DNA from 3 places in the Clostridium sp. LIBA-8841 genome. Region 2 is predicted to be linked to each of the others. Evidence: a T-box and tRNA genes for the amino acid it is inferred to sense, from the RefSeq annotation. Region 2 holds a T-box; the other regions hold tRNA genes.

Region 1 (6,240 bases), 550 kb from region 2:
ATTATAGGTATATCATCTATATTTTTTATTTTTGGTATTAGATTAAAGCCACTTATATCTGGTAACATAGCATCTAGAATTATTATGTCTGGCTTTTCTTTTATTACTAATTCTAATGCATCCAAGGCATTCTCAGCTGTTATAGGAATGTGACCTTCTATTTCTAAGTTCATTTTGATAAGTTGTAATATGCTCACTTCATCATCTACAACTAAAATTTTCATAAATATGGATCCCCCTTTATTAGAATATAGCGGCAACTTTAATTTTAGCATAAAATTTACTTCTTAATTGGACTATTTTAACTTTCATTCACAAAAGAAAGTTAATTATTTTTTTTAAAAATAGATTTTAGAAGAAATTAATATTTGATTTTATTTTAAATAGAAAATCATTAAAAAATTTTTAAACTATTAAATTAAATTTAATAAGAATATATATTGTTGTACACATTTTACAGTTAAAAACTAAAGTAGTTAATAAGTGAATAGTATAGATAAATAGACTGTTATTTAAATAAATTATTTCAATATGATGACATATATTGAAATAATTAGAAATAGAAATTATAATTGGTAGTAATGCATATTTTTAAATTAGGGAGGGGTTTATAGTGTTATCTTATGAATTTTTATTTGACTTGGCACTTATTCTTATTAGTACTAAGATCTTTGGGCTAATAACTAAAAGAGTTAAAATGCCTCAAGTTGTTGGGGCTTTGCTTGCAGGGATTATCTTAGGACCAGCAGTCTTAAATGTTTTATCAGAAACAGAATTTATACAGCAACTTGCAGAGCTTGGAGTAATAGTTTTAATGTTTACTGCAGGATTGGAAACAGATATTAATCAATTGAAGAAAACAGGTAAAGCATCATTTATAATAGCTGTACTTGGAGTAATAATCCCACTTATAGGTGGATTTTTTATTGCAAGTATATTTAATAAGGGAGTAGATTCTAATGCTGTTCTACAAAATGTCTTTATTGGAATAATATTAACAGCCACTTCAGTTAGTATTACAGTAGAAACATTAAAAGAGATGGGAAAATTAAGCACAAGAGCAGGGAATGCGATACTAGGAGCTGCTATAATTGATGATATTTTAGGTATTGTGGCTTTAACCATAACAACAAGTTTAGCAGATCCATCAGTTAATGTAGTATTAGTTTTAGGTAAAATAGTAATGTTCTTTATTTTCGCAGGATTAGCAGGATACTTATTCCACTGGGCATTCATAAAATTAGATGAAAGATATCAAAGGGATTTAAGAAGATTTGTAATTATAGCCTTTGTATTTTGTTTATTATTATCTTTCGTGGCGGAGGAGTTCTTTGGAGTAGCAGATATAACTGGAGCATTTATAGCAGGATTAGTAATATCTGATTCTAATAGAACAAAATATTTAAACTCCAGATTCGAAACATTATCATATATGTTATTATCACCTATATTCTTTGCTAGTATAGGAATAAAGGTAGAGTTGACAACTATGACTAAACCAATTTTTATATTTGCTATATTATTACTTTTAATAGCTATAATTAGTAAGATAGTAGGATGTGGTCTAGGAGCTAAGTTGTGTCATTATAGTAATAGTGAAGCCATTCAGATTGGAACAGGGATGATATCAAGGGGAGAGGTAGCACTTATAGTAGCTAATAAAGGAATTGCAATGGGGTTAATGTTACCAGAATTTTTAGCTCCAATAATAATCGTTGTTGTTGTTACAACAATAGTAACACCTATTTTATTAAAAATAGCCTTTAACACTAAATCTAAAAATGTAAGTGTTAATATGTAGAGTTTAAAAATGATTTAAAAAAATTGATTATTATTAAAATATTTTAAGCTTAGCTATTAAAAAATAGAAAAAATGATTTTTTTTTATAATTATAGTAAAAATATTAGCAACTAGTGATTGGAATCCTTTGAAAGGATAGAGCTTAGTATTAATATAATTAATAAATAATTATATAAATACTAAGGCTTGAGTGTAGATGAATTCTACATTGAAACTATAGTATTTGTATTTATCTTAGGAGGTAATACAAATGAATAAAGAAACAATAGATATTGAAGTAGAAGAACTTCTACCATTTAATGATGAAGCTGATGTGGAAGAATTTAAAAAATTTCTTAGACAATATGGAATAGAAGATGCTTTAGAAGATACTACATTAGAGTACACTAGAAAAAAATTAGAAAATCTAGTTGTTCTAGCTGAAGAAGGAGAAGATCCAGAACTTGCTGAACATAAGCATATTTTAAAAAAATTAGTAAATAATTTAAAAGGTAGAAAAGATAAAAGAGAAGCTATGAAAGCCTTTTTCGAAGTTTATAGAGATTATGAAGATTTATTAAGCGAACAGTGTGGAGAACTACTAAACACTAAAGAATTAGATAAAAAGATTAAAGACGCTTTAAGAGAATATAAAAAATACGAACACTTTAAAGCTCATGAAGAACAAATAGCTCAAAAATGGATTAGAGAATTAAATAAAGAAGCTATAGAATATAAAAAAGAATGTAAAGAGCTAAAAAGAGATATTAGAAGAGACGAAAAAAGATTAGAAAAATAGAAATATACAAGCTATATCAAGACAACTTGTTTTGATATAGCTATTTTTATTTTAAAATAAATATTGGATTCAAATAAAAAAAGGTTCTGTTTTACAGAACCTTTTTTGTGGTTGCGGGAGCAGGACTTGAACCTACGACCTTCGGGTTATGAGCCCGACGAGCTACCAGCTGCTCCATCCCGCGTCATTAAATTGTATTTACTACTCTTTAACTATACGTTAACATATCAATAAAGTCAAGTAATTTAAATATTTATTTTAAATTGTATAAAGGCTTAGAACTTTTACTTTTGTGATATATAATAAATATATAGGGGACGTATATAGTTTTAATTTGTAGTTCAGGAGGAGAAATGTTTACCAAAGGTTTTGATGAAGCATATAGTAGGGCTTTAGAACTTCAAGAATTATTTTCTAATGAAAAAGAAAAATATTATGAAGAATTAAAAAATGAAAACAGAGATATAAAGCATTTAGTTAACAAAATAAACGAAGAAAAAATATATATATTAGAAACACTAGTACCTAAATATGCTAAAAATATGAGTATTTTAGAAAGAAAAGCTATAAAAGCTACTTTAGGAGAAGAAGTTAGTAGTGAATATGTAATAAATGATTATGATATACGACCTATTAAAGAACTTTTAATGATAGATTGTAATGAAAAGTCTATTATAAAAAATATAAAGAGTCCTTTTATTAAGGTCTTTAAGATAAACAAAATAAATAAAAATTTAGATGAAGAAATGATGGAAATACAAGCCGCAAGAGATGAAATGAAGAAGATTTTAGAGCAAGCAAAAGATGATAAAAATAAATTAATAGGAATTTACAAGTTATTATGTTCTGCTACTAATTTAGGTGAGGCTATAGAACAAAGATTTAGAGATTTCATTCCTATGATACAGAGTAGTAGGCTTATATACGGAGATACTAACATAGAAAAGAGAAGCTATAGAATAGGAAATGTTCTAAAGTGCTATGAAGGAATAACAGTATTTTTAGTAAAAGTATGTGAAACTAGATATAGAAATACAGATGGAAAAAAGGTTAAGTATATAAAAGATTCTTTAATTGATGAACATTTAGAAGAATTAAAGTTCTGGAAGGAAAATTTTAATGAAATATAAATTATGTGTATAAGAAGTGGTTTGTATTTACAAAAATATATAAAATTGCCCAAGTAATCCGTGTTAAAATGTAATAAAGTGTAAATTAGGTTTTAATTTGTAAGTTTGTAAAGAAACACTTAATACGGTATAAAGGGTGGAGAAAAATGGCTATATTAGTAACAGGAGGGCTTGGTTATATAGGAAGCCATACATGCGTTGAATTAATAAATAAAGGGCTTGAGATTGTAGTTATAGACAACCTATCCAATAGTAAAGAGTTGGTTAAAGATAGAATAAAAGAAATCACAGGAAGTGATATAAAGTTTTATAAAATGGATTTGCTTGATAGTGATGGATTAGAGAGAGTATTTTCAGAAAATGAAATAGATTCAGTAATTCATTTTGCAGCATTAAAGGCTGTTGGAGAATCTACAGTAATACCACTAGAGTATTATAAAAATAACTTAGTTAGCACATTAGTTTTATTAGAAACTATGAAAAAATATAATGTTAAAAAATTGGTGTTTAGTTCATCGGCTACTGTTTATGGAGAGTGTAAGATTGTTCCGTGTCATGAAGAATGTCCTTTATCAGTTACTAATCCATATGGAAGAACTAAACTTATGATAGAAGAAATTTTAAGTGACTTATATAAATCAGATGATACTTGGGATATATGTATTTTAAGATATTTCAATCCTGTAGGCGCACATAAAAGTGGGTTAATAGGGGAAGAGCCAAATGGAATTCCAAATAATTTAATGCCATATATAACTAAGGTTGCTATTGGAGAACTTGAAGAGCTAAGTATTTTTGGAAGTGACTATGCTACACATGATGGCACTGGAGTTAGAGATTATATCCATGTAGTTGATTTAGCAATTGGACATCTTAAGGCACTAGAGAAATTAACAATGAAACCTGGTCTTGTTATTTATAACTTAGGAACAGGAAGAGGATATAGTGTTTTGGATTTGGTCAATGCTTTTTCAAAGATAAGTGGAAAAGATATTGCCTATAAAATAATAGAAAGAAGACCTGGGGATGTGGCAGAGTGTTATGCTGATCCAAGCAAAGCTAACAATGAGTTAGGATGGCAAGCTAAATATGAAATAGAAGAGATGTGTGAGGACTCTTGGAGATGGCAAACTCAAAGTTATAAAGTATATAATTCTTAGAGATATAAAATTGATTAATATGGCTATTTTTGTCGTTTAAAATAACAGTAAAGTAAATATATTCAATAAATTGATAAAAATTTTTAAAGAATAAAGAAAAATATGTAGATTTTATTGAATTTTTAACCAGAATGTGATACTGTCTACATATAGTAAATACTTATAGCGTGTTAGTATTTATTTTGGAATTGGTTGGAGAAATTTTTCTTCAGCCTTTATTCTTTATATAGATAATTTAGAAGTTCGGATATATTAATTATTAGTTAGATATCTAAAGAAGTTGGGAGCTGTATCATTGATATGGCTCCTTTTTTGTTTGAGCGTATTCTATAAAAGGAATACAATCTCACTAAAGTTCGATTGCATAAGTTCAAGATACCAAATTTTAAATTTGGACTTTCATCTAAGCCTTAGATATTATTCTGAAATAGACAATAGAAACTCTTTGCGAAATTAAGTTAGGTCTGAATATATATCTAGAAATCAACAATTACTTAAAACATAGCCTAATTTTATTATGGAAAGTCATTATAAAAATACTATTGCCATCATATATTTCATATTAAAGATTAATAATTTTAGGAGGAGTATTTTTATAATGGATATTATAAGCAATATCTTACAATCATTTTTAACTCAAAATATTTTGGGGTATATTGGTGTTGGATTAATTTTAATAGTTATATCTTTAGGGGTTATTTATAACATAAGAGTTAAAGGTAAATATGAAAGACTCTTAAAGGATTTTCAAGAAAGTGAATGGGTAAATGTACCTAATAAAGATAATCAAAAAGAACTTAAATTTTTTAATAGTGAATTGAAATCAATGGCAGATGAATTTAGAAAAAGTGCAAATAAAGGAACTAACAATATAAATACAGAGGTTATAATTCAAAAAAATATAGAAGGAAAAATATTAAAAGAAGAAAGTATTGCTAATATATTACCTGCTATTTCAATAGCTCTAGGTCTTATAGGAACTTTTTTGGGACTTACAATTGCTATTATGACCACAACAGGGATTTTATCTAGTGGAACTCAAAGCATGGCTGATTTTTCAAGAAGTATGAATATGCCTTTAGATAGTATGTCTAGTGCTTTTTGGACTAGTATTGTAGGGGTTATAGGTTCAGTTACATTAAACTGTCTTAATATTAATCTAAAGAGAGCCAAAGAAGATTTTTATGATGTTTTTGAAGATTACTTAGATAATATACTTTTTTCTATTTATATGAAATCAGAGAAAGATATGATTTCTGATTTTATGAAGGGGGTTTTAGGAGAACTTTCAGTAAAATTAGATGACTTATTTAATAGAGGAATAAACAATCTAGTTCAAGGAATAAATAGAAATACATTAGATATGACAAA
Region 2 (6,240 bases):
TTTAGTTGGAGTTTTATCAGATACGATACCAGCATTCTTATTACCTGCTATAATATTTATTTTAGGTTCAGTAATAGCCTTTGCAACAGGTACAGCTTATGGAACCATGGGAATACTAATGCCATTAGCAATTCCACTAGCTTTTGCTATAAATCCAGAATGGCAGTTTGTAATAGTTAGTACATCAGCTGTATTAACAGGAGCAATTTTTGGAGATCATTGTTCACCTATATCGGATACAACAATCCTTTCTTCAACAGGAGCGGGTTGTGACCATATAGAACACGTTAGAACACAAATATGGTATTCAATCTTTGTTGGAATAATAACTGTAGTATTTGGATATATACCAGCTGGTCTAGGATTAAGCTTCTGGATAGTCTTACCTATAGCTTTAACAGCTTTATTCGTATTAACAATGATATTTGGTAAGAAGGTAGAACAAACTACTAGTAATAATTAAATATAAAAAAAGAGAAGGCTATAACCTTCTCTTTTTTATATTGCAGCATATTTTTAATTGGTATCCTCTTCTGTTGTCTTTGAATAAGGATATACAAGTCTATTAACTAATATACCAATTATAACTCCAATAAATGTATCTAGAATTCTATTAAAAGCATAATTATATGAGCCAACTCCCTTTAAGCTGGTCATTATAGCAAATACAACGATACAAGCACTATTTACTGCACCTTTACAATTAAATAAGATACATAGATAGATAGCTATAGTAGTACCTATTGCTGTTAAAAGTGCATAAATAATAAAATGTTGTAAGTCTAATAGATTAAATATTGCTGTGAGAGTTAGTCCCACAACAGCACCTATAGAAGTTCCAAGCATTCTGTTTTTTCCCATTTTATAAGAGTTCTCAACAGTATCTTGCATACACATCATAGCTGCTATACAAGCAAAGAAGGCACTAGAACGTCCTAGTAGCTCAAATACTATGATGCATAGAAATACCGAGAGAGATGTTTTAAGATTTCTGGCCCCTATAGTTTGCAGGTTAAAGTTAAACAAATATTTCACCCCTAAATCATATTAACTTTTTTTCTTGTTTTCTAACTTTCTGACATCATCCTTTATTTCTGTCTCAAGTCTATTAATTTTTTCTTCTATGTTTTCTATATCCTTTTTTACCTTATTTTCATACTTATATATATACTTATTTATTAATAGAGCTATTATTATACCTATAAAGGTATCTATAATTCTATCAAAAGCATAAGCATATGGTGCTTTCCCATGTAGGTTTGTCATGATAGCTATTAATACTATACATCCTATAGAAACAGATCCTTTTTTGTTAAATATATTAAGTAAGTAAATAGTTAGCACTACTCCAGCACCAGTTATTAATCCTGGAAATTTTATTAGATTAAATGTTAGTGCTAAAAAAGTGAATGATAAGCCTACTAAACCGCCAGTAATTGTACCAATCATTCTGTCTTTTCCCATTTTATATGAATTTTCAACAGTATCTTTCATACAAATTACTGCGGCTATACAAGCATAGAAAGGGTATTGTCTATGTATTAGTTCAAAAAAGCCTACACATAGAGTTACAGCTAGAGCTGTTTTTAAATTTCTCGCACCTATTTTAGGTAAGGTTAAACCTTTCATTTTAACAAGACCTCCTGATAAATTTAAATACTATTATAGATAGTATATAATATTTTTATATTATTACAAATAATGATAATTGAAGAATATTAGAGAAATTAAAGATAAAAACGATTGACATTGATATAAAACTAATCATATAATTTAAATTAAGTAAGAAAATGCAATGAAGAGAAGAGTAATAAAGAAGAATGTATGAAAGAGAGCTGGGGTAGGTGAAAGCCAGATGCAGGAGACTTTATGAAGATGGACTTGGAGCAGACTTTTTGAGAATTTTAATTTTAGAAGAGTACGGTGGCAACCGTTATATTGCAAAGTGATAAAATAAGTTTTTACTTAGGAGTTACTTAGTGAGATATTTATGGTGACATAAATATAAAATAGAGTGGTATCGCGTAATTAACGCCTCTATGGGATTTCCCATAGGGGTTTTTTATATTTTTGAAATATTGGAAACAATAATAATTAAGAATACAAGGAGGAAGAAATAATGTGTAAAAAACCATATTACATTACAACACCTATTTATTACCCATCAACAAATCTTCATATAGGTAATACTTATACAACTGTAGCAGCTGATGCTATAGCAAGATTTAAAAGACTTACAGGTCATGAAGTAATATTCTTAACAGGAACAGATGAGCATGGTCAAAAAATAGAAAGAATAGCTAACGAAAAGGGAATTACTCCAAAGGAGCATGTTGACGAAATCGTCGCTGGAATTAAAGATCTTTGGAAAATGATGAACATAAGCTACGATAAATTCATAAGAACAACTGATGATTATCATGTAAAAGCTGTTCAAGAGATCTTCAAAAAATTATATGATCAAGGAGATATATATAAAGATTCTTATGAAGGTCTTTACTGTACTCCATGTGAATCATTCTGGACAGAAACTCAATTAGTAAATGGAAACTGTCCTGATTGTGGAAGACCAGTTGAAAAAGCTAAGGAAGAGGCTTACTTCTTTAAAATGAGCAAATATGCTGATAGATTAATTCAATATATAGAAGAGCATCCAGATTTCATTCAACCAGAATCAAGAAAAAATGAAATGTTAAATAACTTCTTAAGACCAGGATTACAAGATCTTTGTGTTTCAAGAACAAGCTTTACTTGGGGAATACCTGTAAGCTTTGATGAGAAACATGTTATCTATGTTTGGATAGATGCATTATCAAACTACATTACTGCTTTAGGATATGGTCAAGAAAATCAAGAGTTATACAATAAGTTCTGGCCTGCAGATGTTCATTTAATAGGAAAAGACATTTTAAGATTCCATACAATTTACTGGCCAATAATGCTAATGGCTCTAGGATTAGAATTACCTAAGCAAGTATTTGGTCATGGATGGTTACTTGTTGATGGAGGAAAAATGTCAAAATCAAAAGGTAACGTTGTTGACCCAGTAGTTTTAGTTAACATGTTTGGAGCAGATGCTGTAAGATATTACTTATTAAGAGAAATACCATTTGGTTCAGACGGATTATTCAATAATGAAATATTCATAAAGAAAGTAAATACAGACTTAGCTAATGATTTAGGTAACTTATTATCAAGAACAATAGCTATGGTTGAAAAATACTTTGATGGAGTTATTCAAGTACCAACATGTAAGGAAGCTATTGATGATGAGTTAATAAACTTAGCTTTAGCTACTCCAGGAAAAGTTGAAGCTAGCATAGATGCATTAAAAATACCAGAAGCTTTAGAAAGCATATGGACTTTAATAAGCAGAGCTAATAAATATATAGATGAAACAACTCCTTGGATACTTGCTAAGGATAAAGAAAAGAAAGAAAGATTAGGAACAGTTTTATATAACTTATTAGAAACTTTAAGATTTGTTTCAGTTATGATTTCACCATTCTTAACAGAAACAAGTGCTAAGATTAATACTCAATTAAACACTAAAGTTACAACTTGGGAAAGTTTAAAAGCGTTTAATGGAACAGTTCCAGGAGATAAAGTTGTTAAAGGTGATGTTATATTCCCAAGAATAGATGTAGAGGAAAAATTAGCAGAGCTTGAAGCTTTAAAACCAGCTCCAGTTAAACCAGCTAACGAAGAGTTAGTTAAAAACCCAATAAAAGAAGAAATAACAATAGATGACTTTGACAAACTTGATTTAAGAGTAGTTAAAGTTTTAGAGTGTGAACCAGTTAAAAAGGCTAAGAAGTTATTAAAACTTAAAGTTGATTTAGGTGGAGAAGAAAGACAGGTTATTTCAGGAATAGCACAATACTATAAGCCAGAAGAATTAGTTGGAAAATATGTAGTATTAGTTGCTAACTTAAAACCAGTTAAATTAAGAGGTGAGTTATCACAAGGTATGATACTTGCAGCAGCACCTGCTGACGATTCAGAACTTGTATTAGTTAACCCAGGTGAAATGTTAACTGGAAGCCAAGTAAGATAGTAAAAATTTTAAAACTCTTATATTCATACTATATTGTGGAATATAAGAGTTTTTTTATAGCATATGCTATGGATAGAATTATTTTAAGGGGGCTAGTAAATTGAGAGTAATTATAGGTAACGCATGGCCTTATGCCAATGGATCTCTTCATATAGGAAGAGTTTCTTCTTGGTTAGCTGGAGATGTTTTAGCAAGGTATCATAGGGCTAAAGGTGATGAAGTTGTTTTTGTTTCAGGATCTGACTGTCATGGATCACCTATTTTAAATAGGGCAAAAGAGCTTAATGAGTCTCCAGAGGATCTTATAAATAAGTATCATAGAGAATTTATTAGATGTTTTAATAAATTAGGATTTTCTTTTGATATATTTACAAGAACGGATACTGAGTATCATGAGGAGCATGTTAAAAAGATTATAAAGAATCTTTATGATAAAGGATTTATATATGAGAAGGAGACAGAGGAATTTTATTGTCCAAAGTGCTGTGATACTCTAGATGAATTTGCTGTTAAAGATGGATCATGTAAGGAATGTAAAACAGAGGTTGAAGTGAGAAAGTCCAATAATCTTTTCTTTAAATTATCATATTTTCAAAACCATATTCAGAAAATATTAAATAAGGAAGAGAGTTGGAGAGAAAATGCTATTAAAATAACCAGTAGATATTTAGAGGGTGGACTTAGAGATAAAATATTAACAAGAGAAATTGATTGGGGAATAGAGGTGCCTATAGAGGGCTTCGAAGATAAAAGAGTTTATGTTTGGATAGATGCTTTACTAGCCTATGTCACTGCTTCTAAGAAATTTATAGAAGATAGGGGCGAGAAGATAGAGGATTATTGGAATAATGAAGAAAGTAGAATATATTTAGTTCATGGTAAAGAAAATATACCTTTCCATACTACAATGTTTCCTGCTATGTTAGCTGGCATTGGATTAGAAAAAAGCAATATTAGAATAGTGTCTTCACAATACTTAACTTTAGAAGGAAAGACATTTTCTACTAATAGAAACTGGGCTGTATGGGTTCCTTATATTATAGAGAGGTATAATATAGATTCTATAAGATATTACTTAATAAGTAGAGGAGCAGAAGAAAAGAATTCTGATTTTACTTGGAGAGATTTTATAAATGCAAATAATAATGAACTGCTAGGAGAATTAGGTAATTTCGTAAATAGAGTTTTGGTTTTTATAAGAAAAAATTTTAATGGAAATGTTAATGGTGATAAGCTTCCTCTTCAATGGAAGAATTTAATAAGAAGAACTTATGCTTCTGTAGGAAATAAATTTGAAAATGGAGAGTTTAAATCTGGAATAAAGGAAGTATTTGAGTTTATGAGACAAGGAAATGATTTCTTTGATAAAAATAAACCGTGGATTTTGCTTAATAAGGATAGAGAAAAATGCGAAGAGATAATATATATTTGTGCTCAAATTGTAATAGCATTAACTGATTTAATGAATCCTATAATTCCTTTTACTTGTGAAAAAATAAGAAGCTTTTTAAAACTAGATAATGCAAAATGGAATTTTGAAGAGAAAAATAATATAAAAGTTAATAGAGTTGAATTTTTATTTGATAGAATTGATAAAAGAGTTGCTATAGAAGAATTAAATAGATTAAAAAATAAAAAGATTTAAATAAAATAAGCCTTGCTTCTATCCGTTAGAAACAAGGCTTATCTTACATCTTAAGGTTTAAGGTTAGGAATTATTATATAGAAATTTTTTAATTGATTAAACTTAATAGCCCTTGATATTTGCGTAAGGGGGACAAACTATTCAAGGGCCATTTAAGGGGTAAAATTAAATTAGTGTTTTAGCTACGTTACAATTATTATATTAAGCCTCTTATGTGGCATTTATGTGTCAAAAAGTGTACAAAAATATTAACATTTTATTTAAAATAAGTTATCTTTTAAACCATTTAAATCTTTTATTATTATGATGTTTTTTGAGAACTCTATTAGCCCTGAATCTCTCATTTTCATAAGTTCTCTAGATAGTGAAGGGCGTTGAACACCTAGTTTGTCTGCCCAATCTTTTCTTGAGAAATTTAGTTTTATAGTAGTAGATTTTTCTTCATTATATTTTTCTAATAAATAGTGACAAATCATTTCTCTGATAGATTTCATTGTTACTTGTTTAAGTTTAGAACTAAGATTGAGTGCTTTGTTTG
Region 3 (6,240 bases), 930 kb from region 2:
ATGCTGTTATACACTTTGCTTCTCTTAAAGCAGTCGGAGAATCAGTTGAAAAACCTTTAGAATATTATAATAACAATATTATTGGAACTTTAAATCTTTTAACAAGTATGAGAAATCATAATGTTAAGAAGTTTATATTTAGTTCTTCAGCTACCGTTTATGGAGAAAGTGAAATTGTGCCTGTACATGAAGGACTTCAATCAGGATTTGCAACAAATCCTTATGGTAGATGTAAGACAATGACAGAGGATATTTTAAGAGATATATATGTATCAGATAATTCATGGGATATTGTACTTCTTAGATATTTTAATCCAGTTGGAGCTCATGAGAGTGGGTTAATTGGTGAGTTACCTAATGGAATACCAAATAATCTTATGCCTTATGTTTCAAAAGTAGCTGATGGTGAGTTAGATTATGTAAGAGTATTTGGAAATGACTACAACACTCCAGATGGAACTGGAGTAAGAGATTATATACATGTTGTTGATTTAGCAAAAGGACATGTAGCTGCCATGAAAAAGTTAGAGGATGGTTCAGGAGTTAGTACATATAACTTAGGAACTGGACAAGGATATTCTGTATTAGAAATAATTGAGGCTTTTTCAAAGGCATCAGGTAAGGAAATACCTTATAAAATAGTTGAAAGAAGAGCAGGAGATATTGCCACTAGCTTTGCAGATCCATCAAAAGCTGAGAAAGAGCTTGGATGGAAAGCAGAGAAAAACTTAGAAGATATGTGTAAAGATTTTTGGAAGTGGCAATGTGTTGGAATGAAAAATTTCAGATAGAATTAATCATATGTTGTAATAATCTAGGTTAAAAGTATTTAAATATATTTTTGTATTTAAATTAATCAAGGATAGAACTTGACAATTAACTTACAATAGTTTTACTAAAATAGAGTCATGAAAAAGTATTTTGAAGTCTTTAAATTTTATTGTACAAGGGGATAAGAGAATGAATAAGAAAATAAGAAAAGCTATAATACCAGCAGCAGGTCTTGGAACTAGATTTTTACCTGCAACAAAAGCTCAACCTAAGGAGATGCTTCCGATAGTGGATAAGCCAACTATACAATACATAATAGAAGAAGCTATAGCCTCAGGAATTGAAGAAATTCTTGTTATTACAGGAAGAAGTAAAAAATCAATTGAGGATCACTTTGACCGTAATATTGAACTTGAAATGGAGCTTGAAAAGTCAGGTAAGACTGAACTTTTAGATTTAGTTAGAGATATATCAGAAATGGTTGATATTCATTATATAAGACAAAAAGAACCAAAGGGACTTGGACATGCTATACATTGTGCAAAGACTTTCGTTGGGGATGAGCCATTTGCTATATTACTTGGAGATGACGTGGTTTATAATGATGAGAAACCATGTTTAAAGCAATTAATTGATTGTTATGATGAATATAGAACTAGTGTATTAGGTGTTCAAACTGTTCCAGAAGAGAATGTTTCTAAGTATGGAATTGTTAATGGAAAACATATTGAAGGTAGAGTTTACAAAGTAAAGGGATTAGTTGAAAAACCATCTCAAGAAGAAGCACCTTCAAATGTAGCTATATTAGGAAGATATATAGTAACACCTAGAATATTTGAAATATTAGAAAATACTAAGCCAGGTAAAGGTGGAGAAATTCAATTAACAGATGCCCTTTTAGAGCTTATGAGCGAAGAAGCTATGTATGCTTATGATTTTGAGGGTAGAAGATATGATGTTGGAGATAAACTAGGATTCTTAGAAGCTACTGTTGAGTATGCCTTAAGAAGATCAGATCTTAGAGATGGATTTGTTGATTACTTAAAAGGATTATCTACTAGCCAAGATATATTTGGAGAAAAAACAGTTACTAAAAAGGAAGAAGAGAAAGAAGAAGAAAAAGTTCTTGTTACTCAAGCGTAATTAAGAATAGGTTGTATCAAAAGTTCGAAATAATAAAATATAAATCTTTAATGAAAAAGCTCTGTGCATTTACAGAGCTTTTTTTATTAAAACTTAGATTTTTAACTATATAAATAATTTATAATATTTTAAATTTAAGCTTTATTTTAAAGCACAAATTAAGATTATAAAGAGAAAGATTAATAAAATGTAATAAGGGTTGACTATAATTTTAAATATATGGTTATAATTAACAGATGATATTTAAAATTTATTTATAGCAGTATGGAATATACTAAGATAGGAGAATTTATGGTTATTATTTCTCAAAATACATTTTTAATATGGGGTATTTTATTTTTTTGCTTCTTCAGAGTGGCAATTAAAATCAAAGGAATAATTAAAAAAGAACATATTTATAAAAGCATATATTCTAGTGAAGAATTTATGTTTGATTTATTTTGTATTTACATAATTGGCGTAATTTCAAGAGTTTATTTCCCACTAACTATTGCTTGGGGAAACCACATCGTTTATAGTCCACCAGAAATATGGCTTAGACCAATTTGGAGCATAAAGCAAATATATCTTGATGTAGGGCTTTCAGGTGTAATATATCAATTAACTGGCAATTTAATAGTACTAAGCCCAATGGCATTTTTCATTTGTTATTTTTATAGTATAGATGAAGAAAAATTAACCTTAGGAAAAAGGATAATAAAAAGGATAAATAAACTTTTAGAAAGCTTTGAAAGAAGAAATAAAGAGGGAATAAGAGAAAATTCTTATATACCATCAATAAAAACTATATTAAAAGTATGTTTTTTAATAGCCTTATTCATAGAAAGCTCTCAAGTGGTTTTATCTTTAGTTTTTCCTAATACAAAAAGATTCTTTGAAATTAATGATCTTATATGTAATACTTTAAGTGGAATTTGGGGATATTATATTTATAATTTATTTATTAATATAACAGTTAAATCAAGAAATATATGCAAGTTTTAAGTGAAAAGGATTATCTAAGTAGTAATGTTAACTTGAAGAAAAGCGTAAGTTAATATTTGAAAATAAAACCTCAACTAAAGAGTAAAAATTCTCTAAAAATAACTTGAAATAAAAAAAGTTTTTATTAAGGCATTGAGGTTATGACTAGCTTATAAGTAGTTTGAGTTAAGTTAAAATATATTCTTTGGAAAATAACCTTTGACTTCTTAAAGAATTAGGAATATACTTAGTACATGTCAACGAGACAATTTAATGACGCGGGATGGAGCAGCTGGTAGCTCGTCGGGCTCATAACCCGAAGGTCGTAGGTTCAAGTCCTGCTCCCGCAACCATAAAAAGTTCTACTTAAAAAAGTAGAACTTTTTTTATTGTTTTTATTTTAGATAAGAAAATGCATTTATATATTAAGTAGTAATATTAACTCTAAGAAAAGCCTAAGTTAATATTTGTAGATAAAACCTCAACTAAAGAGTAAAAATCCTCTGAAAATAACTTGAAATAAAAAAAGTTTTTATTAAGGTGTTGAGGCTATGACTAACTTATAAGTAGTTTAAGTTAAGTTTAAATATATTCTTTGGAAAATAACCTTTGACTTCTTAAAGAATTAGGAATATACTTAGTACATGTCAACGAGACAATTTAATGACGCGGGATGGAGCAGCTGGTAGCTCGTCGGGCTCATAACCCGAAGGTCGTAGGTTCAAGTCCTGCTCCCGCAACCATAAAAAGTTCTACTTAAAAAAGTAGAACTTTTTTTATTGTTTTTATTTTAGATAAGAAAATACTTTTATATATTTAATTTTAATGAAATTCTCTATATAATTCTATTGAAGGATAAAATTAGTATGTTGGTTTGATAAAGATATAAATAACTGTAAATACATATATCTAAAAATCAATATTCATCTAAAAAATAGTATAAATAGGGGGAAGAGTTAGTAAGGCTTTATTCAAGAAGCTTATATAGCTCTAAGTGGATTATGAGTATAAATTATAATGAGAATTTTAAAACCTTTCATTTAAAGACAAAGAATACAAGTTATGTTTTTAAAATCTTGGAAACAGGACATGTAAGTCACTTATATTGGGGAAGAAAGCTAAAGACCGATAACTTAGAATATTTTTTTAGAAAAAGATGTTTTGGAAGTTTTTTAGCCGATACAGATAATATAGAAGGCTTTCAATTGGAATTAGTTCCACAGGAGTGTCCAACTTTTGGAGCGACTGATTTAAGAAGTCCAGCCTTAGAGTTTCAATATGAAGATGGCACATCAGCTACTGATTTAAGATATAAGTCTCATAGAATTTACAATGGGAAACACAATCTTGCAGGATTACCAGCTGTATATATTGAAAATAAAGAAGAGGCTACATCACTAGAAATAACCCTAGTAGATTCTCTAAAAAATCTAGAAGTTATTTTAACATATAATGTTTTTAAAGATTTTGATGCTATTACAAGAAGTTTAAAGATAGTAAATAATAGTAATGAAAAAATAAATATAGAGAGAGTTTTAAGTGCTAATGTAGATTTTAAGGATGATCAATTTGATTTTATTCAACTTTCAGGGGCATGGGGAAGAGAAAGACATATTGTTAGAACACCTCTAAGAAGTGGAAGTCAAGCTGTTGAGAGTAGAAGAGGAGCAAGTAGTCATGCTCAAAATCCTTTCATGGCTTTATGTAGAAAAGAGGCTAATGAAGAGAATGGAGATGTTTATGGATTTAGCTTAGTCTATAGTGGAAATTTCTTAGCTAATTTGGAAGTTGATATGTATAGAAATGCAAGAGCTCAAATAGGAATAAATCCTTTTGATTTCAAATGGTTACTTGATTCTAAAGAGGAATTTCAAGCTCCAGAGGTTGTTTTAGTTTATTCTCCAAATGGTTTAAATGGAATGTCTCAAATTTACCATAAGCTTTATAGAGAAAGATTAGCGAGAGGAGAGTATAGAGATAAGGTAAGACCTATACTTATAAATAACTGGGAAGCTACTTATTTTGACTTTAATGAAGTGAAAATAAAGGAAATCGCCAAAGAGGCTTCAGAACTAGGAATGGAACTTTTTGTTCTTGATGATGGATGGTTTGGAAACAGAAATGATGATAGAAGTTCCTTAGGAGATTGGTTTGTTAATGAAGATAAATTAAAAGGTGGACTTGGTAAGTTAGCTAAGGATATAAATGATATGGGATTAGGATTTGGATTATGGTTTGAACCAGAGATGATTTCACCTATTAGTAAACTTTATGAGAATCATCCAGATTGGTGTATTCATATTCCAGGAAGGGCTAGATCTCAAGCAAGAAAACAGTTAATTCTAGATTTATCAAGAAAAGAAGTTTGTGATTATATAATAGAGTCTGTTAGTAATGTACTTGAAAGTGCTAATATATCTTATGTTAAGTGGGATATGAATAGAAATATGACTGAAGTCTGTTCTTTAGGTTTATCTCCAGATAGACAAAGAGAAACAGCTCATAGATACATCTTAGGGTTATATACAGTTATGGAAGAGATAACAAGTAGGTTCCCTAATATATTATTTGAGAGTTGCTCTGGTGGTGGAGGAAGATTTGATCCAGGAATACTTTATTATATGCCTCAAACTTGGACAAGTGATGATACTGATGCCATAGAAAGACTTAAAATACAGTTTGGAACATCTATGGTCTATCCACCAATTTCTATGAGTTGTCATGTTTCAGCCGTACCTAATCATCAATCTGGTAGAGTAACGCCTCTTGAAACTAGAGGAATTTCTGCTATGGCAGGTAATTTTGGATATGAGCTTGATATTACTAAGTTAAGCGAAGAAGAAAGAGAAGAGTTAAAAGAGCAAATAAGTCTTTATAAAGAAATTAGAGAAACTGTTCAATTTGGTACTCTTTATAGATTAAAAAGCCCTTTTAATAGCAATGAAGTAGCTTGGATGATAACTTCAGAGGACAAGAAAGAGATTGTAGTAAGTTATGTTAGACAATTAGCTCTTGTTAATGAGACATTTAAAAATTTAAAACTTACAGCATTAGATAAAGATTCAGAGTATGAAATTATAGGAGAAAATTTAACTCTTGGTGGAGATGAGCTTATGTATATAGGTTTAAATATTCCAGAACTTAATGGAGACTATGTTTCAAAACTTTGGAGATTAAAAAAAGTAGAAAAGTAATTTAATAAAAGAATGCATGATTACTTAAGTTTAGCTTGTAATCATGCATTTTATTTTTATCTCTATTTTAAACTTCTTTTGCTACCACCACTATTCTAGCATCATCAAATTCATATCCACAAGTAACTAGAGTTAATATCTTATTATCTGGTTTTAAATCCATATCTGC

The links. A T-box is a leader RNA that pairs with one kind of tRNA and senses whether it is charged. The one in region 2 lies ahead of metG (methionine--tRNA ligase), so its partner is inferred to be a tRNA-Met.
Region 1: it has a tRNA-Met gene. The T-box ahead of metG (methionine--tRNA ligase) is inferred to sense a tRNA for this amino acid. The anticodon was not compared.
Region 3: it has a tRNA-Met gene. The T-box ahead of metG (methionine--tRNA ligase) is inferred to sense a tRNA for this amino acid. The anticodon was not compared.

The regions. Positions count from the first base shown of each region.
Region 1 is NZ_CM173488.1:364,973-371,212, forward strand. Features, by position in the region: gene AC2A4K_RS01555 (response regulator transcription factor) at 1-224, opposite strand, end outside; gene AC2A4K_RS01560 (cation:proton antiporter) at 614-1,801, shown strand; gene AC2A4K_RS01565 (hypothetical protein) at 2,052-2,579, shown strand; tRNA gene AC2A4K_RS01570 (tRNA-Met) at 2,688-2,763, opposite strand; gene AC2A4K_RS01575 (hypothetical protein) at 2,933-3,709, shown strand; gene galE (UDP-glucose 4-epimerase GalE) at 3,856-4,869, shown strand; gene AC2A4K_RS01585 (CXorf38 family protein) at 5,468-6,240, shown strand, end outside.
Region 2 is NZ_CM173488.1:3,671,523-3,677,762, reverse strand. Features, by position in the region: gene AC2A4K_RS16445 (Na+/H+ antiporter NhaC family protein) at 1-463, shown strand, start outside; gene AC2A4K_RS16440 (FUSC family protein) at 517-1,026, opposite strand; gene AC2A4K_RS16435 (FUSC family protein) at 1,048-1,629, opposite strand; T-box leader at 1,787-2,042, shown strand; gene metG (methionine--tRNA ligase) at 2,120-4,057, shown strand; gene metG (methionine--tRNA ligase) at 4,158-5,702, shown strand; gene AC2A4K_RS16420 (Crp/Fnr family transcriptional regulator) at 5,963-6,240, opposite strand, start outside.
Region 3 is NZ_CM173488.1:747,780-754,019, forward strand. Features, by position in the region: gene galE (UDP-glucose 4-epimerase GalE) at 1-791, shown strand, start outside; gene galU (UTP--glucose-1-phosphate uridylyltransferase GalU) at 961-1,914, shown strand; gene AC2A4K_RS03195 (VanZ family protein) at 2,206-2,898, shown strand; tRNA gene AC2A4K_RS03200 (tRNA-Met) at 3,155-3,230, shown strand; tRNA gene AC2A4K_RS03205 (tRNA-Met) at 3,545-3,620, shown strand; gene AC2A4K_RS03210 (alpha-galactosidase) at 3,879-6,071, shown strand; gene srtB (class B sortase) at 6,139-6,240, opposite strand, start outside.